DNA from 4 places in the Halobacillus amylolyticus genome. Region 3 is predicted to be linked to each of the others. Evidence: riboswitches for the same ligand, from Rfam matches in the RefSeq annotation. Region 3 holds a riboswitch; each other region holds the start of a gene.
The links. A riboswitch is a leader RNA that binds a small molecule or an ion and turns the genes downstream of it on or off. The one in region 3 is predicted to bind S-adenosylmethionine.
Positions count from the first base shown of each region.

Region 1 (7,711 bases), 1.2 Mb from region 3:
TTTATGAAAAGGACCCTGAGCTTCATAAGGAACTTCGAAGCGCTTATGAAGCACCCGGTATATATGATGCAGCAATTGAAAAGCTGGATGAAGCTGGGTTCGAAATTAATAAGGATCTCATAAACAGGGACTTTACAACTATTTATCAATCCGATTCAAGTGTTGAGACTGCCTGGCAGGAAGTGTATAAAGATGTAGATAAATACTGGGACCTTTACCAGCTTGGAGAGAAATTGGTAGATATAGAGGATTGGTTCCAACAGTGGCGTTTCAGACATATGAAGACAGTTGAACGGATTATCGGCCACAAATCAGGGACGGGCGGCTCTTCGGGGGTTAGCTATTTGAAGAAGGTACTCGATCACCGTTTCTTTCCAGAATTATGGGATATTCGTACGAGCCTCTAAATTAACTGAATAAATGGAACATAACAAATATATTAATTAATTATTACGTTTATGTTACACTAAGGTGTGAATTTATTACGGGTAAAGAGGGAAGGTTATGAAGCGATTAAATGTATATATAGCACTCCTTAGTTTATTGTTGATATTGACGGCTTGTTCCTTTTTTATAGCGGATGCAAATGAGAGATCGGATAAAGTAAGCTCAGCGTCATCCAACCACTATGAGGTAATGATGGAAAGTGAGATTGAAGAATACGAGAATTATCAAATTACGATTCATTATCCGCAAACACCAAATGATCAAATTGACCAGATTATTATAGATTATGTGAATCAGAAGAAGGACTCATTTAAAAAGAAAAGCTATGAAGTTGTCATCAATAGCGAAAATAATTCAGCTCACGAACTGCATATTGATTACGAAGTTCTTTATCAGGACGACGAAGTATTTGTTGTCCGATTTGTAGAGAAGACAGATATCGGGCAAGATCAAATTGATGTTACCCGCACAGTTATGAATTTTAATAAATCAAGCGGAAAACGTTTAGATCTTAAGAACCTATTTAAAAGGGATACAAACTATTTAGGGGTCTTAGCCAAGGAAACTAACCAGCGACTTGAAACACAAAAGGAATTCGAGGCTGACCCGAGCAACTTTGAAGAACTAGCTTTAATGGGTGACTCTCTCGTTGTATATATAACTGGAGAAGATCAAAAGAAACTGGCTACAGAAAAATCAGAGGTCTCTATTGATAAGAGTGCACTCAAAGATGTTTTGTTGCCAAAGTATGCCAAGAAAATGAGACCTCAATTGCAAGACAATGATACAACATCTTATCCACCCATCAAAATGAAGGAAGAACCTACACAAGAGATGACTGAGAAACTTGTCGCCATCACTTTTGATAATGGTCCTCATAAAAAGAGAACACCACTTGTTTTAGATGTGTTGGCAGAATATGATGCGAAGGCTACCTTTTTTATGATTGGAAAGCGAATCAAACATTATCCTGAAACGGTAAGAGAAGTAGCTGAACAAGGTCATGAGATCGGTAACCACACATGGGATCATTCAAGCTTTGATCGGCTTTCAGATAGCGAGATTAAGCAACAGCTGGTTGATACACAAAATGTCATTCAAGAGGTAACAGGGATAACAACAAACCTTGTCCGTCTTCCATTTGGTGAAGGTCTCTCGGAAGCTTATGAACCCTATTTTGATGTCGTTTCATCAACGATTACCCCGACCCAGGATTGGAATCTAACGAATGCATCAGAAATTGCCCATTATGTGACTTCTAACGTGGAGGATGGATCGATTATTGTGTTAAGCGATCTTCATTCAACCACACCGAACGCACTGAAGATGATACTTGCGGATTTATCCGAGCGAGGGTACAGTTTTGTAACAGTAAGTGAACTAGCAAATAAATAAAAGGAGCCTTTAACTATCACTCTAGTTAAAGGCTCTTTTTTAACTTAGGAAACTATACAGTGCCCGGACACTTGAGACATAAGACAATCGTCTCCGTGGCCTCACAGGATGTGGGGCCACGAAGACGTTGAAATAAGATGTTTCGAACATAGTCGAACATCACCTCTCGTGTCTATGGAGCGCTCCTGCTTTTGTTGCTTAATATTGAAGTAGTTTTACTGGATAGGACTGAAGAATATGAACAAAATCTTCCACCATCGCACTCGCTGTCGACAATTTACCGGCACCAGGCCCTCTTAATGTCAAGGGACCTGCTAAATCACTGATAAGATGAATAGCATTATCAACCCCGTCAACAGAGTGAAGCCCATGTGTTGGCGGTAAGGCTTGGGGTTTTATACTGGCATATAGTTCACCATTTTTTTCTTCAATCGCAGCGATGTGACGTATTTTCTGCCCGCTGGTTTTAGCGGAGGTTAAATCTTCAGTTGTGACGTTAGTTATCCCTTCACATGGGACATCGGCCCAGTTTGGTTGTCTTTTATAGATGAGTTGACTAAGAATCATCAGTTTGTAAAAAGCATCATAGCCTTCAATATCGTTCGTTGGATCAGCCTCAGCAAATCCTTGTGCCTGCGCTTCTGTTAGTGCGGTATTGAGACTTTTTCCTTCGTTCTGCATGGAAGAGAGGATAAAGTTACTAGTTCCATTCAAAATGGCCTCAATTTTTGTTACTGAATTGACCTGCAGAAGCTTAGTGATCATGCTAATGATGGGGGTGCCAGAGGCTGTTGTTGCTTCATAGCCAATGCCTACATGGTTTGCGGCTTTATCTAACAAATGAGTGCCGTGTTTGGCAAACATTACTTTGTTTGCTGTAATGACGTGAATTCGCTTGTCGATGGCTTTTGTTAAATAGGAAAAGCTAGGCTGTTCACCAACAATAGCCTCAAAGATTACATCAGGTTCTTGTGCAAGAATCGCATCAAATTGATCGGTTATAAGAACAGAATCAGGCAGAATGCGTTCCTTCGCTTTGTTTTGAACGAGGACACCACATAACTGTACTGATTCTCCTGTTAATTGGGTTAGCTGTTTCTGTTTATTTTGCAGAATTTGATAAACGCCCTGTCCGACTGTTCCAAATCCTAGAATCGCTACTTTAATCGTCAACCTTCATTCACTCCCTCGTTCAATTTATCACCAAGCCACGCCCCCCATTCTGAAAATTCCACAAGAAATCCATCATGTCCATAGTCTGTTTGTACATGATAATGCTCACTGTCTGAGGCATATTCACTAAAGGGCTGAATCAGTTCTTTTGGATAGAGAAGGTCGTGTTCAAAGCTTACGGTATAGAGGTGCGGTTTATAATTCTCAGCCGTTTCCTGTAAGTTACCGCGTCCTCTTCTAATATCATGGTTGTTCATGGCTTCTAGCAAATAGAGATAGCTATTCGCATCAAAACGCTGCTTTATTTTTTCACCTTGATAATTTAAATAGGACTGGATCGAGTAAAGAGCATCCCCCTGCTCCCGTGCAAATCGTTTTTGAAAAAGAGGACCGCTTCTGTACGTAACCATGCCGGTCATTCGGGCAATTTCAAAGCCGTGCAACTCGTCATTAGATCTATAATCTCCGTCATTGTAGGCTGGATCATCCTGGATAGCCCTTGCCCCAATATGGTTAAAGGCAATCCCGTAATCACTTAAATAGGGGGTGGCGGCTAAAACGTAGAGCTGCTTCATAAATTCTGGATAAAGCATTCCCCATTCAAGTGTTTGCATCCCCCCAAGCGATCCCCCCGCCACGGCATGAAGTTTGGTAATCCCTAACTTTTCAAGTGCTCTGTGTTGGGCGTGAACCATGTCGCGGATCGTTACGTTTGGAAAATCCAGGCGGTACAACTCACCAGTCTCAGGATTTATACTTGCAGGCCCAGTTGACCCGTGGCATCCTCCAAGGACGTTGAATGTGATCACTTGAAACCGGGTAGTATCAATCGGACATTGCTCCCCGACAAGACCAGCCCACCAGCCGGGACTTTCTTTAGAACCAATAGCGTACTGATTTCCGGTTAAGGCATGGCAAAGTAGAATGACGGGGGCGTTCCTAGGACCGTAGTGCTCAAAAGCCAGCTCCACTTGAGGAAGTGTCTCACCAGATTCAAATGTAAAGTTTCCAATCGAAACTTTTGCTGTTGTCTGTTGCTGTTCAGTAGGGTTTTGCAATGACATGCTTCATCCCTCCTTCAAAATGATTTCCATATAAAAAGCCCTCTTCTTTAGTAAGAAGAGGGCGTATGTATCGATTCCTCCTCTTATCTGTCAGATCCAGATTCGATCTGTAGGAATTAGCACCTTTTCAAGCCGATTGCTTGAAGGTTGCCGGGCATCACAGGGCCTAGTCCCTCTGCCACTCTCGATAAGAGATATTCAGTTCACTTACTTTTTAAATGTATGTTTCGAATTATAAAAGGAGAATGTAGTATTGTCAAACTATTTTTGATAATGAACCGGAATGTTTGAGGCGATTTCATAGTGGGAAGACTCATTGTAGAACAATGAATAGAGGAGAGATAATTGATGAAGGAATACAGTGTTGTACCAAATAAAGATGTGACAGGCTGGTTAGTGAAAATTGAAGATGTCGCGCCGACTGATTTATATGATGAGCGGGATACAGCGGTCGAGAAGGCAACTGAATTAGCGGAGAACGATAAGCCTAGCCGAGTGCTTATCATGGACCAAAATCATAATATAGAACAAGAAAAGAAGTTTGAATAGACGAAAAGGCTCCCACGATGGGAGTCTTTTTTAGTGCAGGAGTCGAAATATGCAATTATGTTATCATCTCGTGCAATTATGCTGTTTTATGTGCAATAAATGATAATTCCGTGCAATTATACGTTATTTCATGCAATTAATTCACTGCAACCCACCCCTCAAACTCCTAACTAGCTGTTTTTGTGAAAAAACGTTACGCTAAAGAAAATAGGGAGCGAAGGATGTGCAGGGAGATGGAAGAATATGTGGATGTTGTGATTGTAGGAGCGAGAGTGGCAGGATCAAGTCTGGCGATCTTACTTGGAGAAATAGGGAAGCGGGTGCTGCTGATTGATAAGGCATCTTTTCCGAGTGATACACTATCTACACACCATATGTCACATGTCCATTACCTTGCGAAACTGGGTGTATTGGAAGAGGTCGAAGCAAAGGGGTTGCGGAAAATTAATAGAATGCGTACATATATTGGTGATAGTTTTGTAGAGGGCCCGAGAGATTCCTATACGATTATTCCAAGACGCAGTCATTTAGATCACGTTCTTCTGTCCAAAGCCTGCAGTTATGATAGGGTCGAGTTCTTATCAGGATGGTCTGTAAGAGAACTGTTTTATGATAAAGACCAAGTAAGCGGAGTTGAAGCGGTCGATAGCAGAGGGGAAACCAAGACGATCCATGCTTCGCTTGTGGTGGGGGCTGATGGAAAGCATTCAAATATTGCTGAGTGGGTTCAGGCAGGAAAATACGGGGCACATTCCCCGCTTCGCCCCGTATTCTACGGTTATTATCACGGGATAGAGCCGTTAATCGAACCGACGACAGAGATCTTCCTTAATGAAGGCCGAATCGGCTTCCTATTTCCGATGGAACCTGGGGTCGAATGTTTAGGTCTTGAAGTACATCCAGAAGAATTTAAGGAATTTGCTAAAAACCCAGCAAAGTTTGAGGAAACCTACCAAACATTTTATGGGATGGAGCGACGGTTAAAGCACGCGTCACTCCAAGGGAAGATTATTGGCACGCCAGGTGTGCCGAATTTCTTCCGTGAGCCTTCAGGAAAAGGATGGATCCTAATTGGCGATGCGGCCCATAGTAAAGATCCGAGCACGGGACTTGGTATCAATGATGCCTTCATGCAATCCTTTTTGTTAGCTGAGGCGATGCAGAAGTATGAAGAGGGAACACCCTGGAAAGAAGTCATGGCTGAATTTAAGGTGAAACGAGATGACCGGCTTATGCCTGGCTACCGCCTGACCCTTGATTACATTCAGTCAATGAGATCATGGTCTAAAAACGAAGAAGCCCTCTTTCAGTCGATGGCGGCCAATCCGATGGTATGGAATAAAATTATCCCCCATCTTCCTGATTTGTTAAAGGAGCATTCTGCAGATGTTCCAGAACTTTATGGGTCTGTGGAAGGGGAAGCGAAGAACTTTGGCTTAGGGAAGGAGTAAGGGCCTCTCATATAGAATGAAGACTATAGAGGTGGTTATAGTGACATGGACGAAAGAAGAAGCTTTTGCAAAACTACAAAGCATTTACACAGATAAAGTCATGCAAGAGGAGAAGCGCAGAATCTTTCAGCAAGTGTATCGCCACTTGCATGAACACTTGGATGACTTAGCTGTTAAGTCGGGTCTAAAACAGGAAACAGAGAAGCAGCTGAAATTCTTCAAAGAATATACCTTTATGCCTGGCGATAATTTGTTTCAGTCGATGCGCTATGTATTTTTGTTAGCACGGGGTGAACGTGAAAGCGATGCACAAACGACAGAGCAGCATTTGAATCGAATTTACCGCTCGCTGTTCCAACCCGCTGGCTTGAAAAATCCCTATATCCCTGACTCCTTTTGGTCAACAACATTAGGCGTCGCTTGTCTAGTTGCACAAAAGGGCGTTGAGTCGGTGTATCCGATTCTTGATGAAATCGTTGAAGCAGAGCAAATGGAAGAATTTAATAACCGCTAGATGTGTTAAGCGTATTCTAGCGGTTATTAGATTTGGAAAAAAGAACGAATTTGTCCAACGACTTGCTGAAAGTCATGTTCTTCTTCAAGGTTTGTCAGCATACCTTTAATGACAGCAAGACGAGGTTCGGAACTTTTAAGTTCTTCAAGAATCACCGCAATCGTGTCTTTAATATCCTTTGGAGAGGATGTCTGTCTTTCTTGCAAACCTTCTACAATTTGATCTAATTGTTGAGAATAGTAGTCCCTTGGAATAATTTCACTCATGATTTTTTCTGTGATGACTGGTTGGTCATTACTGCGGTTGAATCCCTCTACTAGAAAGTCAACTCGCTTTAGCATCCCTTCGCAAAGGTTTTCAATATCAAATTTAACATTCTCAATAATGATCAAATCGATATACGTTTTAAATACCCCCTGAAGAAGAAGCGTAATTTCCCATACACACTCTTTTATGTCCTTCCCATAGATATCCATAAGGTTTTTTTTATAAAAATGATAGGAGTTAAATCTCATATGCTGCAGGAATTTTTCAATATCATCATTAAACGGAATCGCCTGCTCGCGTATTTGCATAATAATAAATTCACGATGTTCGATGATTTCTTTAAATGTGACGGAAAGGTTTTTAATAAACTTCTCCCGCGGATTCAAATCCTTAGCTTGAATTTCATCTGTTTTCACCTGAATTTGTCTGGAGTAATGGTAAAAAATGTCTAATAAAAGGGCGTCCTTCGACTTAAAGTGTAAATAAAATGCTCCTTTGGATATGCCGCATTCATTGGCGATCTCCTGGACAGAGGTTGCACTAAAGCCCTTTTTAGCAAAAAGTTTAATTGCCTGTTCGATGATGAATATACTTTTATCTTCCATGTTGTTTACCCCTTAAATTGTAAAATAAAAAATGTACCTCTTGACTTTTGACCGGTCAGTCATTTATATTATAATCTGTTATGACTATCTGGTCAATCAGGAGGGGAATAGTGTGAAGCAAATTATAAATTTTTCTATGAACAACAAGTTTGCAGTTTGGTTAATGACTATTATTATAACCATAGCAGGTTTATATTCAGGTTTAAATATGAAACTAGAAACAATTCCAGATATCGAACCGCCGAT
Region 1 covers NZ_CP095075.1:3,127,323-3,135,033, forward strand. The annotation lists gene kynA (tryptophan 2,3-dioxygenase) at 1-407, shown strand, start outside; gene MUO15_RS16060 (polysaccharide deacetylase family protein) at 505-1,842, shown strand; gene MUO15_RS16065 (homoserine dehydrogenase) at 2,041-3,015, opposite strand; gene metX (homoserine O-acetyltransferase MetX) at 3,012-4,079, opposite strand; SAM riboswitch class I at 4,160-4,273, opposite strand; gene MUO15_RS16075 (DUF2188 domain-containing protein) at 4,428-4,628, shown strand; gene MUO15_RS16080 (NAD(P)/FAD-dependent oxidoreductase) at 4,862-6,079, shown strand; gene MUO15_RS16085 (hypothetical protein) at 6,120-6,593, shown strand; gene MUO15_RS16090 (TetR/AcrR family transcriptional regulator) at 6,620-7,465, opposite strand; gene MUO15_RS16095 (efflux RND transporter permease subunit) at 7,578-7,711, shown strand, end outside.
Region 1: linked by a shared signal. The riboswitch ahead of metX (homoserine O-acetyltransferase MetX) and the one ahead of MUO15_RS00875 (methionine biosynthesis PLP-dependent protein) in region 3 are both predicted to bind S-adenosylmethionine.

Region 2 (7,711 bases), 1.3 Mb from region 3:
ATCGCTGCCATTCCTGAACCAAAAGCAAATCCCGCATGCCCACCTTCCAGCTCCTTGATCAATTCTTCGAGAGCAAATCTCGTTGGGTTGCCTGTTCTTGAATATTCATAACCACGGTGCTGACCAACTCCGTCTTGAGCGTACGTACTTACTTGATAAATCGGCACAGAAACCGCACCTGTTTCCTTATCTCCTGTAATCCCGCCATGGATTAACTGAGTTTTCTTTCTCATTGACATCACTCCTCGTAAATCCCTTGACTTAAGTATCGTTCACTGCTGTCAGGGAAAATCGTAACAATCTTCGTACCTGGCTTCGCTTGCTCAGCTTCTCTTAGCGCAGCTTCAAACGCAGCGCCAGAGGAACTGGCCACAAGCAGCCCTTCGTTAAGCGCAAGCTCTCTCACACGATCAAATGCCACTTGATCTGGAACCGTATGAATAGCGTTGAAATATTGCTTTTCCATATAGAAAGGCAAAAACTCCATTCCTATTCCCTCTGTACGGTGAGGTCCAGGCTCTCCTCCGTTTAACACCGAACCTTCGGGCTCAACGATCACAGTTTTAATGGCCTCATTTTGTTCTTTAAGATAACGAGACGTTCCCATAAAGGTTCCACCCGTGCCCGCACCTGCTATAAAAACGTCGACCGCGCCGTTTAAATCGTTATAAATTTCCGGACCCAACGTTTCATAATACGTATCTGGATTAGCACGATTGTTAAACTGTTCCGGGCTAAATGAGTTCGGAATTTCTTTACAAAGCTCATCTGCCCGTCTAATCGCCCCGCGCATTCCTTGTTCTGTCGGGGTATTTACCACTTCGGCACCGAGGGCCCTCATTAATGTTTGTTTTTCCTGACTAAACTTTTCAGGAGTTACAAACATAACACGAAACCCTTTGCCGATTGCCGCAAGGGCTACACCAATTCCTGTATTGCCGGCCGTTGGTTCAATAATAGTACCGCCCTTTTTCAATAAACCTCTTCCAAGTGCATCCTCAATCAACTTTAAACCCAGACGGTCTTTAACACTACCGCCTGGGTTCATGAATTCAAGCTTAGCAAAAATACGTGCCTGATTCGGTATCGATGAGTGGGTCAGCTCAATCATTGGGGTATTGCCAATTAATGATTGTACGTTTTTGACGTAAGCCATAGGTTACCTCACCCTCCGAATTTAAAAGACTTGATCCCATTCATCGCGTCTATCCAGCAAGTCTTTCGCAAGTCCTTTTGCACCTTCTAGGCTGTGACTAGCCGCGAATCCACACTGCACCTCATTACATGCCGGAACTTCATCTGCTTCAAGCACATCTTTCAATGTATTTTCCAACAGCTGAAGGACATTTTCATAACTGTCATCATTGAGGACTGCTAGATAAAAGCCTGTTTGGCATCCCATTGGTCCAATATCGATAATTCGGCTGTGATGGTCACGACTCTTCTCTGCCATCAGGTGCTCTAAAGAGTGCAAAGCAGGCATATCCATGTACTCTTTATTGGGCTGTTTTACACGAATGTCGTATTTATAAATTTTATCCCCATGGTCTCCTTCGGTCACACCGACTAGGCGTACATATGGTGCTTTCACTTTCGTATGGTCAAGGTTAAAGCTTTCTACATTCATCTTAGGCATAAACTATTCTCCTTTTTTAGCTTGTATTAACCAAGCGAATTTGTTCTTCTGTTTAAAGGATACCTCAAAACCTGCTTTGAGAAACATTTGTTCAAGGTCATTGAGATAGGCATAATATTCTTCCTGTAAATCTTGTGCCAAGTTAAGATAACCTTTTTCCTCAGCATCCTTTACTAATGACAGTTTGTGGGCTTCATCCTTAAAAAGTGTATCGATGAAGATAATCTTCCCACCTTCTTCAAGTTTATCATAATACGATTGTATTGCTAATCGTTTCTCACCTTCGTTTAAATGATGAAACGCGAAAGAACTAACGATTGATTTGATTGGCAACTGTAAGGAAGGAAAATTAATAAAGTCCCCTTCATACACAGCCGCTTCCGGGCACTTCACGTTTGCAATCCGACGCATTTCTTCAGATGGCTCAACTCCCGCAACCACTTTATTTTGGGCAACCATCTTTTTCGTTAAGTTGGCCGTTCCAACCCCAAATTCTAAAACTGGTGAAACCGCTAAATCAGCCAGCTCCTGGAGCATAGCCTCATAGCCCTCAAAAACCTCTTTATATTCAGGATCTTTTCCAGATACCGTATCATCATAAGAACTTGCCCATTGATTGAAAAGGTCGACAAATTCAACTCCCATTAGCTTCAACCCCTTATTAATGATAATTCCTATCTATATACTCGGAATTATATATTTAATTTATCATATTTAACGGACTGACTCAATGTTATTGTTTTTTGAAAAGTTTTAGAGGAAAGACACAAAGGCAATTGCTCTCTAAGCCGTATCGATTGTCCCCTAACCCCATTTTTCCATAAAAAGAGTGCAGCCTGTCTCTGAGCAGGCTGCACTCTTTTTATCTTTTTCTTCGTTTAGACGAGCGTTGCTGTTTTTCCGAACCAAACCGTTCTGTTTCTTTCCGAGGAGATAGAGCGTCTAATGTTCTTCTGTGGAGCTTCTCCCCAATACCTTTTTCTATAACTTTTAGTGCTTGTCGATCTTTAGGCGCGATAAAGGTAATAGCGAGTCCTTTTCCGCCGGCTCGGCCTGTTCTGCCAATTCGGTGGATATAACTCTCGGCATCTTGCGGCACATCATAGTTAAAAACATGGGTAATCCCTTCGACATCCAGCCCCCTTGCTGCTACGTCTGTCGCAACCAAATATTGAATTTTCGCATCACGGAAACGCTTCATCACTTTCTCTCGTTTCGCTTGAGACAGGTCCCCGTGAAGCTCATCAGCTTCGAATCCTCGACTGAGCAAGGCTTCATTCAGCTTTCTAGCCCTCCTTTTTGTCCGGCAAAAAATCAAGGCTAGAAAGGGCGGTGTTCACCCATAATCTTTAGTAAAGCATCTTGTTTAGCCCGGTCCGTTGTTTCATAGACAAGCTGCTTAATCTCTGACAAGGTAACTGTCTCTGATTTAACCGTTACGCGCTCCGGATTTGTTAAATATTTTTTCGCTAGGGAGTTAACCTGCTGTGAAATCGTAGCAGAAAAGGCGCTCGTTTGCCGGTTTGCAGGTGTTTGCTGTAAAATAGCGGCCACATCAGGGAGGAAGCCGGCTTCAAGCATTTGATCTGCCTCATCCAACACGACATGTTCAACAGCGCCCAAGTTTAACGTCTCCCTGCGTAAGTGATCAAGAAGGCGCCCAGGCGTAGCCACAACCAGGTGAGCTCGTCCATTTAATTTATGTGCCTGCTTGGCGACATCTTGTCCACCATAGACGGCCAGCACATTCACATCCTTAGGGAGCAGCTTTTCCGCTTCACTTGTTATTTGCAGGGCAAGCTCCCTCGTTGGGGTAACAATCAACCCCTGAACTTCAGATCTCCCGACATCTATTTTTTGTAAAATTGGCAGTAGAAAGGCAAGCGTCTTCCCTGTTCCAGTCTGTGCCTTTGCAATAACATCCTTCCCATCCAGAAGCCTCGGAATTGTTTTTTCCTGAATGGGGGTGGGGGCCGTTACTCCATGGATTCTAAGCCTTTCAACTAATGCGCCTTCTATCTCAATATCTTTAAATGTTTTCATCTCATTCACTTCTTTCCTCATTTCCTCCTTCTATTCTAACTGAAATCTTTAAGCTGTGAATGCTTTTGTAAAAATAACCTCATGTACTCGTTTCAAAACCCATATAATATAGGGAACAACAATGTTAGGGGGCCATAAATGGATATTCAAGTAAGACAAGGAGATACACTTTGGTACTATGCCAATACATTTAATGTTCCTTTATCCTTAATTATTGATTCTAATCCTTCTGTTATTCCTACTAATTTAAATGTAGGCCAGACTGTAAGAATACCTGGATACCGTTCCTCCATCTACCAAATACGGCCAGAAGACACGTTTTATAAAATTGCTACAGCTCATCAAATTTCTTTAGACAATCTGCTTCTATTGAATCCAACTGTCAATCCAACCTCACTACAAGTGGGACAAACGATACAAATTCCCAAGCGAGTGACCACACCTGTTGTGAATGGCAATCAGAATTATGACTTCCAGGTTTTAACGAATCATTTAAACCAGCTTTATGAGCTGTATCCTTTTATTAGGAGAGAAGCGATCGGAAATAGCGTTATGGGGAAAGACTTAGTGGAGTTACAAATTGGGCGAGGACCAAGGGTGGTTCACTGGAACGGCTCCTTTCATGCTAACGAATGGATAACGACAGCCATCATTATGGAATTTTTAAACACATATTTACTATCACTAACGAATAGAGAAACCATTCGTGGAAGGCTGATGAATCCTTTTTATGATCAGATCACCTTATCTATTGTTCCGATGGTTGATCCCGATGGCGTTAACCTCGTACTAAACGGGCCTCCTGAAGGTGAATTCGGAGAGCTCGCTCTACAAATTAACAATGGCAGTTCCGATTTTAGTGGATGGAAAGCTAATATACGTGGAGTTGACTTAAATAACCAATATCCTGCCATGTGGGAGGTAGAAGCTGCCCGCAAACCAACGGAACCAGCCCCCGCGACTTTCCAGGTTATCAGCCGTTAACGGAACCGGAGAGTATTACAATGGCAGAATTAGCCGGAACTCGTTCCTTTGATAAATTGTTGGCTTTTCATACGCAAGGGGAAGTCATTTATTGGGGATATGAAGGGCTTGCCCCACAAAGGGCTGAAGTGATTGTGAATGAGTTTGAAAGAGTAAGTGGTTATGAACCCATCCAGTTTATTGATAGCTATGCTGGATACAAGGATTGGTTTATTAAAGTATGGCAGTGTCCAGGTTATACAGTTGAATTGGGAAGCGGCGTTAACCCCCTCCCGCTAAGCCAATTTGAAGAAATTTATCAAGAAACACTGGGGATATTTTTAGCGAGCATTTATATGTAGATAAGATGCCTGCTCCTCAGGCATCTTTATCATTGAGAACTTGTTTAATTTGCTCAAAGTGATGCACGTCATGCTGCATAATCCCTTCCAAGTATTCATATAAACTTACTTTACTGGATTGCAAAGATATCGCCTCTTCGTAGCGAATATCCTCAATATCATTTAATCGATTCACAAGCTCACGTCTCGTTTGCTCGAATAAATCAACCGTTTCTTCCTTACTGTCATTGCGTGCTTGAATAGCTGCTTTCTCATTCATTACTTCAACATCAGGCGGCACTGGCATATCCTGTGAGGTGAACAGGTACGGCAAACGTTTATTTATAATAAATTCATCCCATAGCACAAGATGGCGTACAACTTCCGCTACGCTCCATTTACCTTGTTCAATTGGCAGCCTCCATGATTCCTCCGGCAGTTGACTTAAGGATTGTACCCAATCAATCGAATCTTCGAAATGTCCAATGACCTGCTGTTTTTTTGAAAAACCTTGACCATTCATAACGCCACTCCTACTCTAGTTACTTTCCACTTCAGACTGATCCATATGTCCGTCATGCTCCTCAATAATGCTTAAGGCACTTTTGTACCCCTCTTCCTTCACATCAAATTGTAGTAGATGGGTCAAATGGCGATCTGAGCCAGGATTTTTGAAATTGCTTAATGGAACTAATCGAGCCAACAGCGATGAATCATCTGGGATTGGTTCAACAAGCTCGTTCTCAATTTCAATCTTTTGCAAGGAAGCTTTAGCACTTTCAGCATCATTCTCCGTCTTAAAATAGGCCTCTACGTGTTTAGTCATATCGTCATATCCTTTCATCGTTTTTACTGTTATAATAGCCCTTTTTCACCCATCTCAAACATACTGCCGTTTATCCTCATAAAACATGACTAACACACAGGTATGGTATGACGAGATGTTTTAAGAAGTGACAGTTGGCCTTAACCGTGATGCTTCCAATGCTATTGGCTAGCACTTTAATTACCGCATCCTCCATGGGGATTGTGTAATCCTAATCGTACGTCTCGATGAGTTACTTTCGGTTCCTTAGACCGCTTTAGCCACTCGTCCTTATTCATCCCATATCACCCGCTTCTTGAATAATAAAAAGCCCCTTTCAAAATGAAAGAGGGTGAAGGTTGTACTTCGACCTCTCATCTTCCGAACACAAACTATGTCCGTTGGAAGTAGCACCGTGTCGATAGACCGGTTGCCGGGCGTCAAAGGGCCAAATCCCTCAGCCTGCTCTAGATAAGAGTAAGTAAACGTTATTAAGTTACTTGTCATGTTACAAATAAACCATACTAAAGTCAATAGTATTCAGAATATTGACAAAGTTAAATTACATTATTTAATGTGCTGCTTTGCCAACTCAAGCTGTTGTGCCACCTGTTCAAATCCTGTGCCACCTTCACTTTTCCGGGCAGCCACAACCTGTTCGGGAGCTAGTTTTGCAAAGATGTCCTTTTCAAACAGCTCAGAAAATTCCTTATACTCATCAAGCGTCAAATCAAGCAAATATTTATTCTTTTCAATTGCATAAAGCACAATCTTACCGATCACCTCATGAGCCTGGCGAAACGGCAACCCTTTTACGGCCAAATAATCTGCAATATCGGTTGCATTCGAATAATCCTCGTTCACCGCCTGACGCATATTCGCCCCCTTCACTTCCATTGAAGCAAGCATCGGAGCAAGCAAGGAAAGCGCCCCATCAAGCGTCTCCACCGTATCGAACATCCCTTCCTTGTCCTCCTGCATATCCTTATTATAGGCAAGCGGAAGACCCTTCAGAAGCGTGAGCAGCCCCATCAGATTACCGTAAATCCTTCCTGTCTTGCCACGCAGCAGCTCAGGCACATCCGGATTCTTCTTCTGCGGCATAATGCTCGAACCCGTACAAAACGCATCATCAAGCTCAATGAAATCAAATTCCTGACTGCTCCAAAGAATCAATTCATCCGACAGTCTTGAAATATGTGTAATTAAAATGGATGAGATCGACAAAAATTCCAGGATGAAATCCCGATCGCTGACGGCGTCCAATGAGTTTGGATAAACGTTATCAAATCCGAGCGTCTCCGCCGTCATCTTTCTATCGACAGGGTAAGGCGTACCAGCAAGTGCCGCCGCACCAAGCGGCGACCAATCAATCCGTTTCACACTGTCCTTAAGACGCTCCTTATCGCGCTCAAACATCCAAAAATAGGCAAGCAAATGATGGGCAAACGAAACCGGCTGTGCTCGCTGCAAGTGTGTATAACCAGGAATGATCGTTTCGACATGAGATTCCGCCTGGCTGACAAGCGCCTCTTGCACCGCTTCAACAAGCTGAATGAGATAAGTGGTTTTTTCCTTCAAATATAAGTGCATATCAGTCGCTACCTGGTCATTCCGGCTTCTCCCTGTATGGAGCTTGCCGCCAACAGGACCAATCTCATCGATCAACAGTTTTTCAATATTCATATGAATGTCTTCATGTTCAACAGAAAACGTCACTTCTTCGTTCTCAACTTTCTTTTGGATAATGTTTAATCCTTCTATGATTTGTGCAGCTTCCTCCTGAGAAATGATCCCACACTTTCCAAGCATATCGACATGCGCAAGACTGCCTTTTATGTCCTGTAGAGCCAGCCTGTCATCAAAACCGATCGAAGAGGTGTACTCTTCGACCAGCTTATTGGTTGGTTTAGTAAATCGTCC
Region 2 covers NZ_CP095075.1:1,475,541-1,483,251, forward strand. The annotation lists gene MUO15_RS07760 (bifunctional cystathionine gamma-lyase/homocysteine desulfhydrase) at 1-233, opposite strand, end outside; gene MUO15_RS07765 (PLP-dependent cysteine synthase family protein) at 239-1,156, opposite strand; gene MUO15_RS07770 (S-ribosylhomocysteine lyase) at 1,178-1,636, opposite strand; gene MUO15_RS07775 (class I SAM-dependent DNA methyltransferase) at 1,640-2,281, opposite strand; partial or broken gene MUO15_RS07780 (DEAD/DEAH box helicase) at 2,499-3,679, opposite strand; partial or broken gene MUO15_RS07785 (M14 family metallopeptidase) at 3,818-5,004, shown strand; gene MUO15_RS07790 (DinB family protein) at 5,021-5,506, opposite strand; gene MUO15_RS07795 (hypothetical protein) at 5,522-5,809, opposite strand; SAM riboswitch class I at 6,160-6,266, opposite strand; gene argH (argininosuccinate lyase) at 6,356-7,711, opposite strand, start outside.
Region 2: linked by a shared signal. The riboswitch ahead of MUO15_RS07795 (hypothetical protein) and the one ahead of MUO15_RS00875 (methionine biosynthesis PLP-dependent protein) in region 3 are both predicted to bind S-adenosylmethionine.

Region 3 (7,711 bases):
GCAAATATCGATGACTTGGGCCCCTTTTTTCACTTGGGCCCGGGCAATTTCTGAGGCTCCCTCTACTTTGTCCTCGGCAATCAGGCGTTTGAATTTGCGAGAGCCAATGACATTGGTCCGTTCACCAACTAGAATAGGTCGGTCATTCTTGTCCTCATAGATAAAAGGTTCGATCCCTGAAACGGCATGCGGATGAGAAGAAGGAGCTTTTCTTGGCTTGATGTTCCTCACCGCTTCTACTAGTGCTCTAGTATGTTCAGGTGTTGTCCCGCAGCAGCCTCCCACGACATTCAGCCATCCTTTTTCAGCAAAACCGGAAACTTTTTTCGCTAACGATTCAGGTGTCTCATGATAATGCCCTTCTTCATCAGGGAGTCCGGCATTTGGATAACAGCTGACAGAGGTCGTTGCTAATTCCGACAAAGAGCGTATATGGTCACGCATGAATTCTGGACCTGTGGCACAATTCAGTCCGACAACAGTAGGTTTCATGTGTTCAAGTGACAGGTAAAAGGCTTCGATATTTTGCCCAGCCAAGGTAGTTCCCATCGGTTCGATCGTTCCCGAAATCATCAAAGGAAGAGTTTGCTTAAGAGAACGAAAGGCGCGAGTGATTCCGATATAGGCTGCTTTGACATTAAGCATATCTTGGGAAGTTTCCAATAATAGCAGGTCGACACCGCCTTTGATCAGCCCTCTTGCTTGTTCTTCGTATGAATGGGTCAAGTGCTCAAACGTTGTGCCACCCGTTACGGATAAGGTCTTCGTCGTCGGCCCCATCGCTCCAGCGACGAAACGAGTGTGACCGTCTTTTGAATAACGTTCGGCTGCTTTTTTAGCAATTTGAGAGGCCTTAACATTAATTTCCTCTGCTAAATGACCTAAATCGTATTCATCAAGTACGAGGTCTGTTGCCCCAAACGTATTGGTTTCAATAATATCCGCACCTGCTTCAAGGTACTGGGAATGGATCTCTTCAAGAACACCGGGTGAAGTTAAGTTGAGATATTCATTGCATCCTTCATAGCATTCTCCACCGAAATCTTCTGCTTTGAGGTCAGCATTTTGCAGCATCGTTCCCATGGCGCCATCGAGTACAAGAATTCTTTTTGAGAGCAGTTGTTCAAATGACTGGGCTTCCATTTACAATCTTCCTTTCTTCGCTTTGTTGAGTTTTTTGCTTAATGTAGTGGGTTAGTTCTTCTGTTATTTCATATCGTAAAAATGGTGTGATTAAGTAGATTCCATTAAAAAGTTCGACAGCGGCGTCAATTAAGGATTTGGCAATCGAAATCCCTTCAGATTGGGCGCTTTCTGGGTCATGACTGGAATTTTCCATACGCTGTCTAATTTCTTCGGAGAGCGTAATTCCGGGTACCTCATTGTGCAAAAATTCAGCGTTACGTGAGCTGATTAGCGGCATGATTCCAATATAAATGGGAGTCGGTATATGCTTAGTTGCCTCATAGATTTCTTTCAATTGCTCCACACTGTTAACGGGTTGACTAATAAAATAGTCCGCTCCATATTTGATCTTTTTTTCAAGTCTGCCAACTGCACGATTGAGGTTGCGGACATTCGGATTGAAGGCGGCCGCGACCGAAAAATTGGTGTTCATACCGAGTGTTTTGCCAGAAAAAGAAATGCCTTTGTTCAGCTGTTTAATATAATGAATCAAATCGAATGATGAGAGATCATAGACGGATGTTGCACCAGGGAAGTCACCAATTTTGGTCGGGTCGCCTGTGACTGCGAGGACCTGTGTGATCCCGAGTGTATGCAGCCCCATCAAATGTGATTGCAGGCCGATTAAGTTTCGGTCACGGCAGGATATATGGACCAAAGGGTTAATGTCGTATTTTTGCTGGATAATTGAGGCGATCGCTGTGTTACAAATTCTTGGGGTGGCCAGCGAATTATCTGCTAATGTAATCGAATCAACTCCAGCTTCTTTGAGCGCCTGGGCCCCTGTAAGTAGCGGTCTGTATTGAGCCGTTTCGGTGGATCAAGCTCAACGATGATCGACGGTCTTTTTGCTGCGATTTCATGAAGGTGGGGCTTAGAGTTACTATTTTCCAGTTGTGTCTGTGGGACATCCTTTTGAATTGGAATGGTCTTGTGCTCAATCGGCTTCTTCCCTTTTACTTCATCCGCAATGGCCGCAATGTGCTCGGGTGTCGTACCGCAACAGCCGCCGATCAATCTAGCCCCTTGTTTGTGAAGGGCCCGGGCGCTATTTTTGAAATAATCAGCCTTGGTTTTGTAGACGAGTCTGCCATCCTGATAAGCTGGTAAACTAGCATTCGGATAAGCAGAGAGGACGGCTTTATTAGGAAGCGGGACATTCTCAAGCGACTGGATCATGTGGTAAGGTCCGAGACGACAATTGACTCCAATTACATCGGCTCCCTCTTTTTCTAACATCGTCAAGGCTTCAGTCAGGGGTGTGCCGTTTTGCAGAACTCCAGGCTCGTGCATAGACACTTGGGTGATTATCGGCAGGTTCGTTTCTTTTCTAGCGATTTGTAACACTGTCGTGAGTTCTTCCAGATCATAAAAGGTCTCTAGTAGAATGGCGTCTACTTTTTCAAATAGCATACAGTAGAGCTGCTCACGGAAACTGCGTTTGATTTCTGTGAGGGATACTGCTTGTTTTTTAATGCCTCGAATACCGCCGATCGTTCCTGCCACATAACAATTTTCTGCTGCTGCTTGTTGGGCAAGTCTGACTGCTGCTGTGTTGATTTCTTTTACTTTGTCTTCTAAACCGTAACGCGCTAATTTAATATAATTGGCGCCGTACGTATTCGTTTGGATGAGATCAGCACCAGCATCTATATATGCTTTATGGACATTGACGACTTCTTTGGCATGGGAAAGATTCAACTCCTCAAAGCATTGGTCGATTCCGTAAGAGTAAAGCAATGTACCCATGGCCCCATCTCCTACTAATGTTTGGTTTTGAAGGGCTTCTTTTAAATTCATGATTATCCTCCTGTCTGTATTTAGGCTTGACTTACTAAAGAGAGCGAGCGGCAATTTGGCTCATGTTACCCTTGAAAAAGAGGTGCTTTTCATCCTTTGGATAAATATTTCTAACGGGCCACTTACGTCCTCGTGCTTTGCTTCCCTCGTAAACTAGTAAGCGCTTTGTCAAGATCCTCCAGCAGATCATCGATATGTTCAATCCCGACTGAAAAGCGCAAAAGCCGGTTGCAAACTCCGTAGCGTTTTCTCGTTTCTTCAGGAATGTCGGCATGAGTTTGGGTCGCTGGGTAGGTGATAAAGCTTTCCACTCCTCCAAGACTCTCTGCAAAGGTAATGACTTTGAGGTTTCTTAAAAAAGGGTCGATACAGTCTTCAGTTTCTAGACGAAACGAAACCATTCCGCCAAGACCAGGGTAAAAGACATGTGTGACAGTTTGATGATTTTCTAAAAAGGAAACGACTTCCTTCGCGTTTCTCTCGTGCTGATTCATTCGTAAAGGCAGAGTTTTCATCCCTCTCATAAGCAGCCATGAATCAAAAGGGGAGAGGACGGCACCAATTGTGTTCTGATAGGTTGCTAATTTTTCACATATATCAGGACCTTTAGCAACAAGTATGCCGGCTAAAACATCATTGTGACCGCCTAAATATTTCGTTGCACTATGAATGACGATATCGGCACCTTCAAGTAAAGGTTGCTGTAGGAGCGGTGTATATAACGTGTTATCTACGAGTAGCAGAAGCTTATATTTTTTCGTGATTTTAGCGATTTCCGAAATATCAGCCACGTGCATAAGTGGGTTTGTAGGTGTTTCGATGTAGACCGCTTTGGTTTTTTCTGTTATATATTGTTCTATATTTGAAAGATTCTGACTATCACAGTATTGGAACTGTAAGCCATATTGACTAGAAAGGTGTTCAAACAAGCGATAACTGCCGCCGTATAAATCTTCCGAAACGAGGACCTCATCTCGGTGTCCGAATAAGGACAGAGCCGTTTGAATCGCTGCCATCCCTGAGCTAAACGCGAAACCTGCCTCACCATATTCGATTTCTGCAACGGAACGTTCAAGAATTGTTCTTGTTGGATTACCCGTTCTTGAGTAGTCAAAGCCAGTTGATTCACCAATACCAGAGTGTTGATAGGCTGTAGAAAGGTAGACTGGTGCACTAATGGCTCCTGTAGAGTCTCCATTGTTTTTGCCGGTATGAACTAATTTCGTTTCAGTATGAGAGGTCATCTTTATTCTCCTTTTATAAAAAGTATTAGAGGATGTTCAAGTCACCGAATGATAAGAAGCTAAACTCCTGAACAACTATGGTTAGATAAAAATAAAAAAAGCCTCCTTAAGAAGAAGACTTTAAAATATCCCAATCCTTCTTCTTATCTTCCAAGTTCATAAAACTTGGTGGAATTAGCACCATGCTGGTCAAACCAGTGGTTGCTGAGGTTTCATCGGGCCAGTCCCTATACCTCTCTTGATAAGTGAATAATATGTAATTTTTTGGTGTTTAGTGTGATTAGTCACCCAATGAAAAACAAGGTGAGAAGGTCGTTCTGTACCTTCAGCATCACCATCAAATGCCCACGAGACCAGCCGTTGTTAGAGATTTTCAACCGATGTTCTATGGTTATTCTCGAAGGTGGTACTTTATGGCAGGTGGGTTGCGAATTACATTACACGAAAAAAATGAAGGAATCAAGGGAATATTAAAAAAACTTATAATTTTTAAACCCGACTAACACACTAAGAATAAAGGGCTAATACGTATTAATTTTTTCCATAAAATCCTTTGACAGTATCTAACACTTGCTGTATATTTTTCGGTAATCAAATAATAATGTTTCTTGTTCAGAGGGGTGGAGGGACTTGGCCCAATGAAACCTCGGCAACAGACTATTCACAGTACTGTGCTAATTCCAGCAAGCCAACTTGTGCTTGATAGATTAGAAGAGTTGTCATTCGGTATTCTAATCCTCTTCTTATTGGTTGTTTAGAAGAGGATTTTTTAATTTAATAATTTGTTACTGACTAGATAACTAGAGGTAGCACTGCCGGATTTAACTTGGTCAGGTGCTGCCTTTTTCGTTGATCTTTAACAATACGTTTAGGAGGGACATCTTATGAAAGATTATGCAATCACTTATGATTTATCCTCCACTAATCCTTTTCCTGATCAAATATCGTTCGAGTTGGCACACGCCCCACACGACGTGCCGTTCTTAACCTGCTCCCAAGTCTCCTCGCCTAGCTACGGGTCTCGACTTGCCCATTTTTCTGATGGAGTCTCATCGTTCTCCTTCCCCACACCTTTCACTTTTTTATAACGAAACCCACCCATTCATCAGCTTGTCTATCTGAGGTCTTTGTACACTGAATCATACGACAAGTTCAAACATAACAAAAATGCCAAATATATTTCTTATAGAAATGCACAAATGTCACTTTTTCAGCGGCCTGCCATATTGGATAGGTCTTTTTTTCTTTTAAAAATTCAATGTTAGATAATCTCACATGTTCATTGTTCGAATATTTAGATACTGATAAATTAGTATTTAACAAACGATGTCAAAAAACATTACACAAAAGGGGAGAACTTTGATGGATGAGATTTTTCTAATGAATAATTTATGGATTGTTATCTGTACAGTTTTGGTGTTATTCATGCAAGGTGGATTTATTTTACTTGAAGCAGGATCTACGAGAATGAAGAACGCTGGTCATATTGCCGGCAAGACAGTTTTTACCATAGGAATTGTATCTATAGTCTTTTGGGCTGTAGGTTACGGGTTAATATACGGGGAGGGAAATGCATTCATAGGCTTTTCGAAATTCTTTTATGGTGATGCGACAACAATGGGCGAAGGGTTGGCAGGTTCTGTAGACTTCTTTTTCCAGCTGGCATTTGCTGCAATTGCTATGACCATTGCCTTTGGTGGTTTTGCAGAACGTGCAAAATTATCCGCTTATGTTATTTTTGCAGTACTATTTTCTATTTTAGTTTATCCTGTTATTGCCCGCTGGATTTGGGGCGGCGGTTGGTTAGCTGAGCATGGGAAACAAGACTTTGCCGGTTCGACTGTGGTTCATTTAACGGGGGCCATGGCCGCCTTTGCTGCTACAATTATTTTGAAACCGCGTATCGGTAAATATAATAAGGATGGTTCTTCAAATGAGATTGCAGGACATAACCAGGTGTTTACAGCGTTAGGAGTACTTATTCTTTGGGTAGGCTGGTTTGGGTTTAATGCAGGAAGCACATTCGGTGTAGCTGATGCCTTTTTTGGTTATGTTGCACTTAATACACAATTAGCAGCTGGTGCTGGGGCGATTGGTGCTATGCTTGTTGTGTGGGCTGTGACAGGCAAGGCAGATGTTCCGACAACACTCAATGGAGCATTGGCAGGGCTTGTTGCTATTACCGCTTCTTGTGCATTTGTTGAACCTTGGGCGGCTGTTATTATTGGTTTGATCGGTGGATTTATTGTCTTCTTTAGTATGAAGTTCTTTGATAAGAAGAAAATTGATGATCCTATCTTCGCTTTATCTGTTCACGGTACGGTCGGTGTATGGGGCACGCTTTCAAATGGACTATTTGCCACACCCGAATTAGCAACCGTTGGGCAGGCGGGTTTATTCTATGGTGGTGGATTTGCACAGCTTGGTGTACAGATGCTGGGTGTTGTCAGTAGCGGGCTTTATGCATTCGTTGTTGCATTCATCATCTTAAAAGTAATGAATAAAGTTATGGGTGGCCTCCGTGTATCTGAAGAAGAAGAAATTATCGGCCTTGATTTGAGTGAGCACGGAGGTTATGGATATCCGGAGAGCATCCCTCAACCCCATTCGAATCAACCAGGTGCTTAACGCTGTTAATCGAAACAAAAGGATTGATGCGAGTGTTGAAAAGTTACGCAGAATTAAAACAATGGCGTCAACGGAAACTGAATGCTGTTTCGACTGACCATAGGAAGTTAAACTTATTCCATGATGAGTTGATTAGGGAAACGGTTCAAATGGCTGCGGAGAACCTCCGGGGGGAGTGGGGGAACCCTCCCGCTCCCTTTAGTTTTTTTCTAATGGGAAGTGCAGGGAGATTTGAACAGTCGGTTTGGAGCGATCAAGACCATGGAATAATTTACGACAGTCATGATAATTGCCAAGCTTATTTCCTGAGGTTAGGAGCAGAAATTAGCCATGCTTTAACTTTGGTCGGCTACGAACGATGTGAAGGAGGGGTGATGGCATCTAATCCACTTTGGTGTCAGTCCGTTCATGCTTGGAAAACTCAAATTACAGATTGGTTAACAGAAGCTAGTTGGCAATCCCTCCGCCACTTTTTAACGTTTTTTGATTCCCGCGTGTTAACTGGAGAGGTACACTATTTAAACGAACTAAAGAACAAGGGATTTACAATCTTGCAGCAGCAGCCTAAGCTTTACTTTCGCTTGGTGGAGAATGTGGATTTTATAAAAAAAGGAGTAGGAGTATTCGGTCAGTTACTTCCAGAGCAGCATGGGGAAAAGGCAGGGAGAATCCAGTTAAAGCAGACGGTCCTTTTTCCTTATGTAAATGCAATGAGGCTGTTAGCTTTAAAAGAGAGGATAGAGTCTCCATCCACTTTATCGCGGTTCAAAGAGCTCCGGACTATGTACTCTTTTGTTAAAGGATTTGAAGGTGACTTTATACAATTGCTTGAGTTCCGTCTGCATTTCAGGAAA
Region 3 covers NZ_CP095075.1:154,196-161,906, forward strand. The annotation lists gene metH (methionine synthase) at 1-1,143, opposite strand, end outside; partial or broken gene MUO15_RS00870 (bifunctional homocysteine S-methyltransferase/methylenetetrahydrofolate reductase) at 1,124-2,985, opposite strand; gene MUO15_RS00875 (methionine biosynthesis PLP-dependent protein) at 3,108-4,229, opposite strand; SAM riboswitch class I at 4,370-4,477, opposite strand; SAM riboswitch class I at 4,835-4,942, shown strand; gene MUO15_RS00880 (ammonium transporter) at 5,592-6,857, shown strand; gene MUO15_RS00885 (DUF294 nucleotidyltransferase-like domain-containing protein) at 6,884-7,711, shown strand, end outside.

Region 4 (7,711 bases), 1.8 Mb from region 3:
GACTATGGATGTCGTAAACTCCTAGACCAATCCCTTTTTCATATGACTTTTCCTCAAAATCAGAAATTAATTCTCCGTGACTTCTGGCGGCTTCTATAGAAATGACGTCAGCATCCAATTGGTCAATGGTGTCCATAATTTCCCCGAACTCGGAATAACACATATGTGTATGGATTTGAGTCTCATCTTGAACAGATGATGTGGCAAGCTTAAAAGCGTAAACGGCTTCCTCCAAATATTCTTTTTGTTTTTCAACCTTTATCGGCAGGCCTTCTCGTAAAGCCGGTTCATCCACTTGAATCATGTTAATGTTATTTTCTTCTAAAAAACTAATTTCCTTTTGCAGGGCTAAGGCAATTTGTTTAGTAACTTCAAATTTGCTGATATCTTCACGGACAAACGACCAATTTAAGATGGTGATAGGACCAGTAAGCATACCTTTCACAGGTTTTTTGGTTAGAGATTGAGCGTATGTGATTTCTTTGACTGTCATCGGTTCTGTGAGAGACACATCTCCATAAATGACGGGAGGTTTGACGCAGCGGGAGCCGTATGACTGAACCCATCCGTATCTGGTAAAGGCAAACCCATCCAGTTTTTCACCAAAGAATTCTACCATATCGTTACGTTCAAACTCGCCATGTATGAGGACGTCAAGCCCGATTTCCTCCTGGCGTTTAATCCATTCGGAAATGTTGTCTTCAATAAACGATTGATAATATTCATCAGACCACTCCCCTCTTCGCCATTTCAGCCGTGCCTGACGAATTTCTTTCGTTTGTGGGAGACTGCCAATCGTTGTTGTTGGCAATAATGGAAGCTCGAAATAATCTTGATGTATTTTCTGGCGACTGGAATAGTGGGTTGGACGTTTTGGTTCAATATCTTTCCATAACTCCACTTCTTTTTGAACATCTTCTAGATTTCTGCTCGAAGACTTCCAAAGTAATTCAATACACCGAGTACGTTCTTCTATATGTTTTTCAATCGTATGTCTACCATGGTTTAGACCTTCTGTTAACACTGTCGCTTCTTCAAGTTTTTGATCAGCAAATGATAGTGCATTTTTTATGACAGGGTCTAAATCCTCTTCGGTGGTTACAGTTACTGGAACGTGTAACAAACTGCAAGAAGGCTGTACGATGAGCCGATCTTTTTCAACTTTTGAAAGTATGTTTTCAAGTTGTGCGTATTTTGTGTCTAAATCTTCACTCCATATGTTGCGGCCGTTAATTACCCCGGCTGCGAGATACTTATCCTTAGGAAAGCCATGCTTTTTCAGTGATTCTAGATTAGCTCCCTGATCATGGACAAAATCAAGGCCTATCCCAGCAACTGGAAGGGAAACGACCTCCTGGTAATGATCAACGGATTCAAAATACGTTTGGAGAAGAATCTTTACACTTGAAACACCGTTTTGCATAGAGTCATATACTTCCCTGAATAGATGTAAATCATCCTTGGTCATCGGTGTTGTCAGAATAGGTTCGTCCACCTGCACCCACTCAGCACCAGCTCTTTCCAGCTCATAAAGAACTTGTATGTAGAGAGGAACAAGTCTTTTCAGTAGCTTTTTAAAATCTTTCTGCTCATAACCTTTCGCTAATTTTAAAAATGAAACAGGTCCCAGTATAACTGGCTTTCCTATGATACCTAGTTTTTCTTTGGCTTCCAAAAAGTAAGGTAACAGTCGATTCTCCGTAAGTGTTGGTTGAGCATCCGAGTCAATCTCAGGTACAATGTAGTGATAATTTGTGTTGAACCATTTGGTCATTTCAGATGCCACTGCTTCATGATTCCCTCGGGCGATATCAAAATACAAGTCTATTGGCACTTCCCCGCCCTTGTGCTTAAAACGGTTGGGTATAAAACCAAACATAACTGCCGTATCAAGCACATGATCATATAGACTAAAATCACCAATAGGAATGAGATCGCTCCCAATGTCCTGTTGCTTTTGCAAATCGTTTGTCCTTAGCGTCTCCATTTCTGACAAAAATTCACTTTCAGTTATGTTTCCATTCCAAAATTGTTCCAGTGCTTTTTTCCACTCTCTCTTTTCGCCTATTCTTGGATAACCAATCGTTGAACTTAATACCTTTGTCATTCTCATTCCTCCATTTAAGTTTTTTCCAGCTAAATAAAAAAATCTCCCTTTATAAAGAGAGATAGTCATGCAGCATTGCCAAATTCAAACCGTGAAAACAGCCTGAACACGTTACGCTCATAACACCCCCCTATACCTCGTAGGTTTAGTGCATTGCCTCAGGCAGGTCTCCTGACTCATGATCTTCACTCCCCTGCGCCTTCCCATCCTTTTCTAACAAAAAGGTAGTGACATTTCTTGCAGGTAGCTCCCATTTACAGTGGCGGGACCGTGTCGGATTTTCACCGAGCTTCCCTTTTAAGTTGAATAGATTTTTCACCTAGACAACACCTGAGTAATCAACATATCTAGTTTTCTATGCATGTATGTGTATTAAAAAAGAAAAAGCCTCTCCATATTTAGAGAGGCTTACACATGCGTACCCCTCTTATTTCCCAAAGCATTTGCTTTGCTGGAATTAGCACATTATCAACGACTAAACGCTGACAGGTTGCCGGGCATCATCGGGCCAGTCCCTCCGCCTCTCTGAATAAGAGTTTCAATTTAATTGGTTAAAGGCATACTAGCATGGAGGGAAAGAACTGTCAATATTTTCACACAATATAAAATATAATATCCATTTCTTAATGTATATAAAAAATCCAACTTGTGCTTAGCCAGTAAAATGATACGAATAATAAAAAACAGTTTACCTATATACTATACAGGGGTATTGTACAAGGAAATGCTTTGCCATTGCTGATAAGGTCCCTAATCTAAGTAATTTTAAAGGAGGATGAACATGAAGCGTAAAAAAATAATGATGGGAATTATTCTACTCACCTCTGCATTGCTGCTAGCCGCATGTGCCAGTGATAGTGAAGAGCAGAGCCAGACGGAAAATGAAGAAAACACAAACATGGAATCCAGTTCTGATGAACATATGGAAATGGACCACTCCAGTTCAGGTGCAGTCCCTGATGATTTGGAAGCAGCAGAGAATCCAACCTATGAAGTTGGAAGTCAAGTAATGATCGAAAAAGGTCACATGAAAGGAATGGAGGGTGCTGAAGCAACTATAACCGGCGCCTACGATACTATCGCCTATGCTGTTTCTTACACACCTACTACTGGCGGTGAGCGAGTTGAAAATCATAAATGGGTCATTCATGAAGAAATTGAAGACGCCGGTGAAGAAAAGCTAAAACCCGGAACAGAGGTTACGTTGGATGCATCACATATGGAAGGCATGGACGGGGCCACTGCCGAAATTGAATCTGCCCAACAAACAATAGTATATATGATCACCTATACCCCAACTGCTGGTGGTGAGAAAGTAACCAACCATAAATGGGTAACAAAAAGTGAATTATCTGCTGAATAACATTTGAACAAAATGAACGGACTTTTCAACACACCTAAAGAGCTTATTCCTAAACTGGATAAGCTTTTTTAATTTAAACGTAAAAGAAGTTAAGCTAAGAAAAATGTTCATTATTTTCAGTGGTTACGTCCGGGCATTGTAACACCAGAAGAATTATTCTACTCAAATTCATTTGGTTTCTACCCAAATATTCGATGATTCTACCCAAAATAGGTAGGATTTTGACAAAATTTCTCAGGAATCTAACCGAAATAGTTAAGATTTTGACCAAAACAGAAGGTATGCTTCCCTAATCAAAAAAGCTGTCGGCCTTAGACCGACAGCTCCCTATCAAGATCAACCCGTATTACGCAAACCTGCCGCAATACCACTGATCGTGAGTAATACTTCTGTGAGTGTATCTTCATTTTCATTTCCTTTTTGACGAAGATCCTTGATAAGTTCTACTTGTAAGAAGTTCAATGGATCAACGTATGGGTTACGCAGCTTGACCGATTCCTGAATCGTAGGCTGCTGGTCGAGAAGTTCGTGATCACCTGTGATTTGTAAGAGAACCTGTTTCGTCGTATTGTATTCTTCAACGATAGTTTGAAAGATACGTTCACCAAGAACTTGATCATTCACTAGAGCCGTATATTCTTTGGCTGTGTGAATATCTGCTTTGGTTAAAGCCATTTGCAGATTGTAAATGGTGGAGCGGAAGAAAGGCCAGTTCTCATACATTTGCTGCAATTGCTTTAAGTGATCATCACTTTGGGAGGCATAGTTTACCAATCCTGTACCAGAAGCATACCACGCTGGAATTAGCTGGCGATTTTGGGTCCAGGCGAATACCCATGGGATCGCTCTTAAGTTTTCAAACTTCATGCTGTCCTTCCGTTTCATAGGACGCGAACCAATATTCAATTCACTAATTTCTTGAAGCGGAGTCGCTTCATTGAAATACGTTAGGAAGTCTTTATCTCCAAAGACAAGCGATTGGTATTTTTCTAGAGAGACGTTCGCGATCTCTTCCATGGCTTGTTCCCACATTTCCTCACGGTTGTGTGCTTGTTCCGACTCTTTGGATACATGGGCCGCTCCTTCAACCAAGGTGGAAACACCCTGTTCAAGACTACGGTAGGCAATATCTGTCAGCAGGTAGCGTGATGACAGCACTTCACCTTGTTCAGTAATTTTCACGCCGTCACCTAATGTTTCAGCAGGCTGTGATAGAATGCTTCGATTTAACGGACCACCGCCGCGTCCAAGCGAGCCGCCGCGTCCATGGAAGAATTTCAAACCAATATTATAATCTTTGGCCATATCATGGATTTCTTGCTGGGCCTTATAAAGTCTCCAGTTGGCTGTTAGAGTACCGCCGTCTTTACTCCCGTCAGAGTAGCCTAGCATAATTTCTTGATGGTTATTCATGTCGCCCAAGTGTTTATTGTAGACATCCATTTCAAACAATGTTTTTAAGATCTCTGGTCCTGCCACCAAATCATCTACAGTTTCAAGCAATGGCGCGATGTTCAAATGGCTCTCTACTCGTCCATCGGCATGCAGACGGTAAATCCCCGCCTCTTTGGCAAGCACTAATACTTCCAGAAGATCACTTGTAGATTCAGTCATGCTGATTAAATAGACTTCAATCGAACGTTTGCCGAATTCCTTATGAGCCTCACGAATCAATTGGAAGACCTTCAACATTTCCTGCGTTTCTTCACTGTAGTCTTCATTTAGTAGAGTGATAGGACGGGGATCTTTTAACACACCCTCAAGCAGCTCAATCTTTTCCGATTCAGAAAGACTAGTATAATCACGATCAATATTTACTTTTTGCAAAATTTCCGTAATCGCTGCTTCATGCTCACCGCTATGATTACGAATATCGAGGGTAGCTAAGTGAAAGCCGAAAAGTTTCACCTGGCGAACGAGTTTACGCAGCATTTTCAAATCTCGCTTCGATGGTTGATGGTTTTTCACACTGTTTTGAATCAGATCAAGATCTGCTAAAAGCTGGTCGTCGGATGCATAACCTGTTTCCGATTCACCCACTTGACGCAAACGCTCCAGGATAATAGCAAATTTACGGCGATACATTTCTTCTTTGACTCGCCACCTCTTCCCTTCTGGAATGAGGGACTCTTCTTTTTCAACAGAAGCAACCAGTTCTTCACTCACTTTTACACGAGTTGTCGAATGACTGAACCGCTTCATTAATTCAACAAGCACAGCATCATACTTTTTCAAAACAAGCTCCCTCTGTTTGATCAATGTTTCCCATGTGATCTCTGGAGTAACATTCGGGTTGCCGTCTCGATCCCCACCAATCCATGAACCGAAGCGAAGGAAATTTGGTACATTCCATTTCTCTTCAGGATAACTTTCTTCAAGACGATCCTCTAACTCCTGATGGATATCTGGGAGCACATCAAACAAGGTTTGATCAAAATAATACAAGCCATTTCGCACTTCATCCATGACAGTCGGTTTCCGGTGTCTCAATTCATCCGTTTGCCAAAGAACCGTAACCTCGTTAAACAAGCTTTCTTGGATACGTTCACGCTCATTATCCGTTAGCTGTGGATGATCGAGCTGCATTAATATTGTCGCAATACGCTTTTGAATTTCAAGTACAGTACGCTTCGTCGCTTCAGTAGGGTGTGCTGTAATGATCAGCTCCAATGATAATTGATCGAGCACATCCTGAATGACCTTCTTATCCATGCTATGGTCTTTTAAAGACAGAACAGCACTCTCAATCGAAAAAGGCTGCACCCCTTGGTCATCAAAAAGTTGATATTCGCGACGTCTGCGAATACGATGGTTTTGCTCTGCAATATTTACGAGGTGGAAATAGATTGAGAATGCGCGGATGACTTGGGAACGCATCGGAGGTTGTAGGGTTTGAATTTCACTTTTAAGTTTTTCATACGTAGAGGTTTCGCGATTTCTTCTAAGTTCTTTCGTTAACTTACGGATTGTTTCCACTTTGTTTAATAGCTCTTCCCCGCCTTGATGAACAAGAATCTCACCAAGCATATTCCCAAGTAGATTCACATCATGTCGTAAGGGGGTTGTATGGTCGTTTTTTTCTTTTTGAATTGTCACTCTTTCACCATCCTGTATTATTTTTTTCTGAGCGATTCTGATAATACCTCGCCCATATTTTAATTATGTTATCAGAATCTTTTGGATAGTCAAATGGATAAGATACCCTACCAATCCTTGTAAGCGCTTGATTTAAAGGCTTCTTGCAAGAAATTTAAATGGGGTTGATGCATAGAGGGACAGGGGCCAAGCGTTAAAAAACACACCACTATTATAACTAGCTTTAAAATTTTTTAATTTATTTTCGAATTTTTGTTAGAGATCGTCTCATGTTGGCTATTAGAAATGAGCACTTTTCCCACTCCTTCTATATAAAATTAGTTGAATAATATTCCATTACTGTTACAAAAATAAATATAGATAAATATATACATATAACCTAACCACTGCTGTTCGCTTTGACACTTTCAATACCAGATAGTAAAAAAACATTAAAGATATAAAAGAAAATAAGAAGTTAGTAGGCGGTTCGAAGTCATCGTCAATAAAATGATAGACGAACAAACTAGTAGCTAATAAATATTAATTTTTCGTAAAGCATTCATTGTCTCCCTCCCTTTCTACAGAAACATTTATCTAGTAAAAATGCTTATAGCTACTAAATAATTAAAAAAGGGGTTATTTGTTTTCTCGATCACTTTTCCATTTGAAATACAATAGAATAAACATAATCACTAAAACTACCCATCATAAAACTAGTAAAGAGGTGTTTAACGAACCTGGATATTTCCCTTCCATTTTGTAAGACCAAAATAAACTTTGAGTTGTCGTTATGAAGCCTACAAATACCACAATGAATATATGCCACCAATATTTCATAACTATCACTCCATGTTTCTTCCTATTTCAAAAAGAATTATTCTCTTGGTCTGAGAACCATTTCAAACTACAAAAAAGGATGGCACTCATAAAGTTGAATGGCATCCTTTTCACTTATAGAAATGTAGATGATGACTTTAAACGGGTCGTTCTATTTTTGTAAATAAGGAAGCCTGGCCTTCAAATATTCCAAACTGATCTCTAGACTTTCTAGTGGTGTTTTCCGGCTTTCATCTTGTTCAACGATCCACCAATGAACGCCAGTATCCTTACCTTTTTCTAGAATCGATTCGATATCGATGCCACCCGTCCCAAGCTCCGCAAAA
Region 4 covers NZ_CP095075.1:1,955,311-1,963,021, forward strand. The annotation lists gene metE (5-methyltetrahydropteroyltriglutamate--homocysteine S-methyltransferase) at 1-2,107, opposite strand, end outside; cobalamin riboswitch at 2,252-2,456, opposite strand; SAM riboswitch class I at 2,532-2,643, opposite strand; gene MUO15_RS10135 (YdhK family protein) at 2,889-3,470, shown strand; gene ppc (phosphoenolpyruvate carboxylase) at 3,807-6,566, opposite strand; gene MUO15_RS10145 (sugar phosphate isomerase/epimerase family protein) at 7,537-7,711, opposite strand, start outside.
Region 4: linked by a shared signal. The riboswitch ahead of metE (5-methyltetrahydropteroyltriglutamate--homocysteine S-methyltransferase) and the one ahead of MUO15_RS00875 (methionine biosynthesis PLP-dependent protein) in region 3 are both predicted to bind S-adenosylmethionine.